Regions from separate parts of the Actinoplanes lobatus genome, predicted to be linked through region 2. Evidence: riboswitches for the same ligand, from Rfam matches in the RefSeq annotation. Region 2 holds a riboswitch; the other holds the start of a gene.
What was found. A riboswitch is a leader RNA that binds a small molecule or an ion and turns the genes downstream of it on or off. The one in region 2 is predicted to bind thiamine pyrophosphate.
Positions count from the first base shown of each region.

Region 1 (3,398 bases), 610 kb from region 2:
TCAACCGCAGCCGGTCCAGCAGGTCGTCGACGATGCGGCGGATCTGCTCGGGGGTGCGGCCCAGCCGGCGCGGGCCGAGTGCCAGCTCGTCGGTGACCCGCCCGGTGACGAACTGGTGCTCCGGGTTCTGGAAGACCGACCCGATCCGCCCGGTCAGGGTGGCGGCCCGCCAGCGGTGCGGCGGGCGGGGGTCACCGAACGCCTCGACCCGGCCGGATGTCGGCGCCAGCAGCCCGCCGAGCAGCAGCGCCAGCGTGGACTTGCCGGCGCCGTTGGGCCCGGTCACGGCCACCACCTCGCCCGCTCCGGCGGACAGCGAGACGGGTGGGAGGCGTTTCGTGACTTCGGCGCGCGTCACGCGTACCAGATCGTCTGTCGGTTTTGTGGCGGCCTTGACCGGCGGCGTGCTGAACCCCGGCACCCAGACGCCCTCGCCGGCGAGTTTGTCGCCGTAGGCGGCGAAGATCAGCTCGGGCGTGCCGTCGGCGCGCACGCCACCGCCCGGCTCCAGGACCACGACCCGGTCGACAAGCGGAAGGGCCTCGGCCACCCGGTGTTCCACGATGATCAGCGTGGTCGAGGGATCGGCGGTCCGGGCGACCGCGTCCCGGATCAGCGCGGCGCCCGCCGGGTCGAGGTTGGCGGTCGGCTCGTCCAGCAGCAGCAGTCCGGGCCGCAGGGCCAGAACCCCGGCCAGGGCGAGACGTTGCGCCTCACCGCCGGAGAGCGCGGCGGTGGGCCGGTTGACGGGGTACGGGAAACCGACGCGATCCAGTACGTCGGACACCCGTGGCCAGATCTCGCCGGCCGGCACCCCCCGATTTTCCAGCCCGAACGCCACGTCGTCGCCGCTGCGGGCCATCACGAGCTGGGTCTGCGGGTCCTGGAAGACGATGCCGACCCGCTCGCGGGCCTTGCGCGGGTCCAGCCCGTCGATCTCGATGGCGCCCTCGGACTCGCCGGAGTCCTCCGGCAGCAGGCCGGCGAGGGCGGCGAGCAGGGTGCTCTTGCCGGCCCCGGAGGGACCGAGCAGCAGCACCCGCTCGCCGTGCCGGATCTCCAGGTCCAGCCCGCGGACCGCCCAGGCGCGGCGACCGGCGTGCCGCCACCCGAAGCCGCGAAGCCGAACCTCACTCATGAATCAGATGGTTGCCCGCTCGCGGCCGGCTCCGAACCGGTCCAGCACACCGGTCGGGGCCAGCGCCCGGACCAGCGCCCAGGAGCCGAGGCCGGCGATCACGGTGCCGCTCAGGACGGTGATCAGCGCGTACGGGATCCGGTACGACCAGAGGGCGGTCTCCGAGTTCCACACGAAGAAGTCGAAGATCGCCGCGCTCACACCGGTGAACGTGCCGGCCAGCAGCGCGGTGCCGATCTTGAACGACTGGTAGCGGAACGCCGCGAACGCCAGCTCGGCGCCGAGGCCCTGGGCCAGGCCCTGCCAGACGACGGTCAAGCCCCAGGTGCTGCCGAGCAGCCCGGACACGAGCGCCGCCACCAGCTCGGTGTAGAGCGACGCGCCCGGCTTGCGGATGATCAGGCCGCCCAGCACGGCCGGGATCAGCCAGACGCCGTACAGCACGGTCTGGGACGGGGGGAAGAAGGCGAAGGCGCCCTCGGTGATCACCCAGAGGTTGCCCCACGCCCAGAAGATGACGCCGAACGCCACGGCGATCACCGAGGCGATCACGATGTCTATCGTGCGCCACCGGTTCGGGTTGTTGTCTTTCATGTACGCCTCCCAGCGGACACCGGGAGGAGACGCACGCCGCGACCCGAGCGGCGGTGCCCGGGCACGACGCGGCTGGAGAGGACCGAACTTCCTGCGCTGGCATTACCCAGATCAGGTACGAGGGTCTGCGGTCGCCCGCACTCTCAGCGCTGTGCGCTCCCCTGTCGGATCGAAGCCCGGCCGCTGTCGCGGCAGGGCCTCGGTGGATGTGCTTCGATGACCGTAACACCTGGTAGCAGCGCGGCACAGGGAGGTAGTGATCACGTGATCGAGGTCAAGGCCAGGGGCATGACGTTCGATGTGCACGAGGGGGGACCCGCGGACGGCGAGCCGGTCCTCCTGCTCCATGGATTCCCGCAGGACTCCCGTGAGTTCGACCTGATCCTGCCCCGTCTGCACGAGGCCGGGCTGCGGACCTACGCCCTGGACCAGCGCGGATGTTCGCCCGGCGCGCGGCCCACGGCGGTCGAGGCGTACCGGATGTCGGAAGTCACCGACGACGCCATCGCCGTCCTCGACGCCCTCGGGGTCGAGAGCGCCCACGTGGTCGGCCACGACTGGGGCGCCCAGGTGGGCTGGCAACTGGCCGTCCACCACCCGCACCGGGTCCGGACCCTGACCGCGATCTCCGTGCCGCACCCGCGGGCGCTGCTGCTCGCCATCCGGGTCCGGCCCTCCCAGCGGGCCCGGCTCGCCTACTTCGGGTTGTTCCGCTCCGCGATCGCCGAGAAGGTGCTGTCCGCCCGGCACTCGTTCCTCCTGCGGCTCATGCTGCGCCCCATCGGGATGCGCGCCGAACAGTACGTGGCGGCGATGCGCGAGCCGGGCCGGCTGACCGGTGGGCTCAACTGGTACCGGGCCGTCACCAGCGAGCAGTACTCCGGGCTCGGGGTGGTGACCGTGCCGACCACCTACGTGTGGAGCGACCAGGACGGGGTGGTCGGGCTCACCGCCGCGCTGCGGACCCGGGACTGGGCGCAGGGCGACTACCAGATGGTGGCCATGCGCGGGGTCAGCCACTGGGTGCCCGAACAGGCGCCACGCGAGCTCGCCGACGCCGTCCTGGCGCGGATCGGCGTTTGACGGATCCTGCGGCGGGGAACGCCCCAACGGCATGGCGGTCGATACACACCACACCCCCCGTGAGACGGAGAAACAGCGCTGGGATCGCAACTTCGGCGACCTGCTCCAGGAGCTCAGGGTCGCGCAGACCGGAGTGCAGATCCTCTTCGCGTTCCTGCTGACCCTGCCGTTCAGCAGCGGATTCCCGAAGGCCACCGCCTTCCAGAAGGAGACCTACATCGTCGCGCTGATCAGCGCGGCGTTCGCCACCGCGATGATCATTTCGCCGGTGGCGTTCCACCGCGCCCTGTTCCGGCAGGGCCGCAAACCGGAACTGGTCCGCCACGCCCACAGGATGGCGTCCGGCGGCCTGGCCTTCATGCTGATCTCGATGGTCAGCAGCGTCCTGCTGATCACCGACTACCTGCTGGACTGGATGTGGGCGATCCCGCTGACCGTCGTCACCGCGGGCTGGTTCCTGACCTTCTGGGCCATCCTGCCGTTCGCCCACCGCGAATGGGGTGAGGACGAGGACGGCTCAGCGCCGGTGGACCCGTAGGCCCAGCGCCCGCAACTCCAGCTCGGCGAGCGCCTCGACGGCGGC
Region 1 covers NZ_JACHNC010000001.1:3,498,614-3,502,011, forward strand. Annotated here, with positions in the region: gene BJ964_RS16295 (ABC transporter ATP-binding protein) at 1-1,138, opposite strand, end outside; gene BJ964_RS16300 (ECF transporter S component) at 1,142-1,732, opposite strand; TPP riboswitch at 1,803-1,905, opposite strand; gene BJ964_RS16305 (alpha/beta fold hydrolase) at 2,000-2,815, shown strand; gene BJ964_RS16310 (DUF6328 family protein) at 2,847-3,353, shown strand; gene BJ964_RS16315 (hypothetical protein) at 3,333-3,398, opposite strand, start outside.
Region 1: it holds a riboswitch for thiamine pyrophosphate, as region 2 does, so the genes downstream of both, BJ964_RS16300 (ECF transporter S component) here and BJ964_RS13425 (thiamine phosphate synthase) in region 2, are expected to answer to the same signal.

Region 2 (3,398 bases):
CTCCCGGACGGGCGTGAGCTCTTCACCGACGTGTCGTTCCGGGTCGGCGAGGGCGCGAAGGTGGCGCTCGTCGGGCCCAACGGCGCCGGCAAGACCACCCTCATGCGGATGGTGGCGGGCGACATCCCGGCACAGAGCGGCGTGATCGCGCGATCCGGTGGGCTCGGTGTCATGCGGCAGTTCATCGGGATGATCGGCGACGACCGTACCCTTGAGGATCTTGCTCTTTCCCTGGTGCCACCCGCGCTGCGCGCGGCAGGTGAGCGACTGCGCACGGCCACCGCGGCCCTCGACGAGACCGAGAAGACCCAGATCGCGTACGCGAACGCGCTCGCCGGCTGGGGCGAGGTCGGCGGATACGACGCCGAGGTGCTGTTCGACACGGTGGCGGTGTCCATCCTCGGCCGGCCGTGGGAGGAGACCCGGAACCGGATCGTGCGGACCCTCTCCGGCGGCGAGCAGAAACGGTTCGCCCTCGACCTGCTGCTCCGCGGCGCCGACGAGGTGCTGCTGCTGGACGAGCCGGACAACTTCCTCGACGTGCCCGCCAAACGCTGGCTGGAGCAGCGGCTGCGCGAGTCGAACAAGTCGGTGCTGTACGTCTCGCACGACCGGGAGCTGCTGGCCCAGACCGCGGACCGGGTGGTCGCCGTCGAGGGCGGCGGCGCGTGGACCCATCCGGCCGGGTTCGCCTCCTGGCACGAGGCCCGGGTGCACCGGCACGAGCGGCTCGAGGAGAACCGGCGGCGCTGGGACGAGGAGCACGAGAAACTCAAGGAGCTCGTGTTCACGCTGCGGAACAAGGCGGCCTTCAACGACGGGCTGGCCTCGCGCTACCAGGCCGCGCAGACCCGGCTCCGCAAGTTCGAGGAGGCCGGGCCGCCGCCGCTCCCGCCCAAGGACCAGGCCGTGAAGATGAACCTGCGCGGTGGGCGGACCGGGAAGCGGGCGGTCATCTGCGAGCGGCTCGAGCTGGAGAACCTGACGTTCCCGTTCGACGTGGAGATCTGGTACGGCGACCGGGTCGCGGTGCTGGGCGCCAACGGCACCGGCAAGTCGCACTTCCTGCGGCTGCTCGCGGCCGGCGGCAGCGACCCGGATCTGGAGCACAAGCCGGTGGACGGGGCGCCGCTGGCGTACGTGGCCCACGACGGGGTGGCGAGGCTCGGCGCGCGGGTCCGGCCCGGGCACTTCTCGCAGACCCACGACCGGCCGGAGCTGGTCGAGAAGACGCTCGTCGAGATCCTGTGGCGGGGCGACGAACACCGGTCCGGGATGGACCGGGCCGGCGCCATGAAGGCGCTCAACCGGTACGAGCTGGCGGCCCAGGGGGACCAGCGGTTCGGCACGCTCTCCGGTGGGCAGCAGGCCCGGTTCCTGGTGCTGCTGCTGGAGCTGTCGGGGGCCACCCTGCTGCTGCTCGACGAGCCCACCGACAACCTGGACCTGGCCTCGGCGGAGGCGCTGGAGGAGGGGCTGAAGGCGTTCGACGGCACGGTGATGGCTGTCACGCACGACCGCTGGTTCACCAGATCCTTCGACCGTTTCCTGCTGTTCAGGGGCGACAACGAAGTTGTGGAGGTCCCTGAACCGGTCTGGGACGTCCGCTAGTTTTCCTGTGACGGACCGGTTAGGGTCCGATTACAACCAACCCCACGGGAGTCCGGGCACCGGGCTGAGAGGGGGGCTGATGCGGCCCCCGACCGTCGAACCTGATCCGGATAATGCCGGCGCAGGGAGGAGTGCCTCGTGCACAGTTTTCCGCGCATCCATGTCATAACCGACTCCATCGATGTCGTGCGCGGCGTCGCGGGGCTCGATGACATCGCGGTGCAGATCCGGGTCAAGAGCAACGACGCCCGGGCGTACGAGCTGGCCGCCGCCGCCGTCGAGATCTGTCGCCCGGCCGGCACGATGGTGCTGGTCAACGATCGGGTCGGGGTGGCTCTCGCGGCGGGCGCGGACGGCGTCCACGTCGGCGCCGACGACCTGCCGGTCGAGGTCGTCCGGCGGGTCCTCGGGCCGGCCGCGATCGTCGGCGCCACCTGCCGGACGCCCGCGGCCGCGCGGGCGGCCGTCGCCGCCGGGGCGAGCTACCTCGGTGCCGGGCCGGCGTTCCACACCTCCACGAAGGACGGGCTACCACCACCGCTCGGGCCGGCCGCGATCGCCGCGGTCGCCGGTGCGGTTCCGGGTACGCCGGTCCTCGCGATCGGTGGGATCACCGCTGACCGGGTGCCGCTTCTCGCGGTGCACGGGGTGGCGGCGGTCTCCGCCTTCGCGGCGGACCCGAAGGGAGCTGCCGCGGACTTCCTGGCGGTTCTGCGATGACCGCCGGATCCGGCCCGCGTGTGGCCGTCGTCGGGGGCGGCATCATCGGGCTCGCCATCGCCGCGGAGCTGCTCGACCGTGGGGCCGACGTCACCGTCCACGACCCGTCACCTGAGGGGTCGGACGGGGCCTGGCATGTCGCCGCCGGGATGCTGGCGCCCGGTGGTGAGTCGGCCTTCGAGTATCCGTACCTCACCCGCCTGCTGGAGGCCTCGGGGGAGCTGTGGCCGTCGTTCGCGGGACGGCTCGGTGACGTGGGCTACGACGAGGCGGGCACTCTCTCGGTGGCGCTCACCGCCGATGACGTGGCCGACTGCGCGCGGGAGTGGAAGCACCAGAAACTGGCCCGGCTCAGCGGCTCCCAGCTGCGGGAACGTGAACCGGCACTGTCGCCGCGAGTGCGGGCCGGGGCCTTCGCGCCCAGCGAGATCCAGGTCGACCCGCGCAAGGTGGTCGGCGCGCTGCGGCATGTTCTGAAAGGGCGCATCATCGCCCGCCAGATTTCCGACTTGTCCGAAATCGAGTCGGACGTGACCGTGGTCGCGGCCGGCTGCGGGACCGCCACCCTCACCGGGCTGCCGATCCGGCCGGTGAAGGGCCAGGTGCTGCGCCTGCGCGGCGAACCCGGCCTGCTCCGCCACGTGATCCACGGCGCGGCCGACGGGCGGCACGTCTACCTGGTCCCGCGCGCCGACGGCGAGGTCGTGGTCGGCGCCACCCAGGAGGAACGCGCCGACCGGCAGATCACCGCGGGCGGTGTGCACGACCTGCTGCGGGCCGCCCTCGACCTGGTGCCCGGCCTGGCCGAGCACGAGATCACCGAATGGACCGTGGGTCACCGGCCGGGCAGCCCGGACAACGCACCGCTGCTCGGCCACCTCGACGACCGGACCGTGGTCGCGGCCGGCCACCACCGCAACGGGATCCTGCTCGCCCCGATCACCGCACGACTCATCGCCGACCTGGTGCTCACCGGCTCGGCGGACCCACTGCTGGAAGCGTTCGCGCCCGGGAGGTTCGGATGAAGCTGACGATCAACGGCCAGACCCAGGACCGGTCCGGCACCT
Region 2 covers NZ_JACHNC010000001.1:2,893,231-2,896,628, forward strand. Annotated here, with positions in the region: gene BJ964_RS13420 (ABC-F family ATP-binding cassette domain-containing protein) at 1-1,611, shown strand, start outside; TPP riboswitch at 1,646-1,756, shown strand; gene BJ964_RS13425 (thiamine phosphate synthase) at 1,750-2,331, shown strand; gene thiO (glycine oxidase ThiO) at 2,328-3,356, shown strand; gene thiS (sulfur carrier protein ThiS) at 3,353-3,398, shown strand, end outside.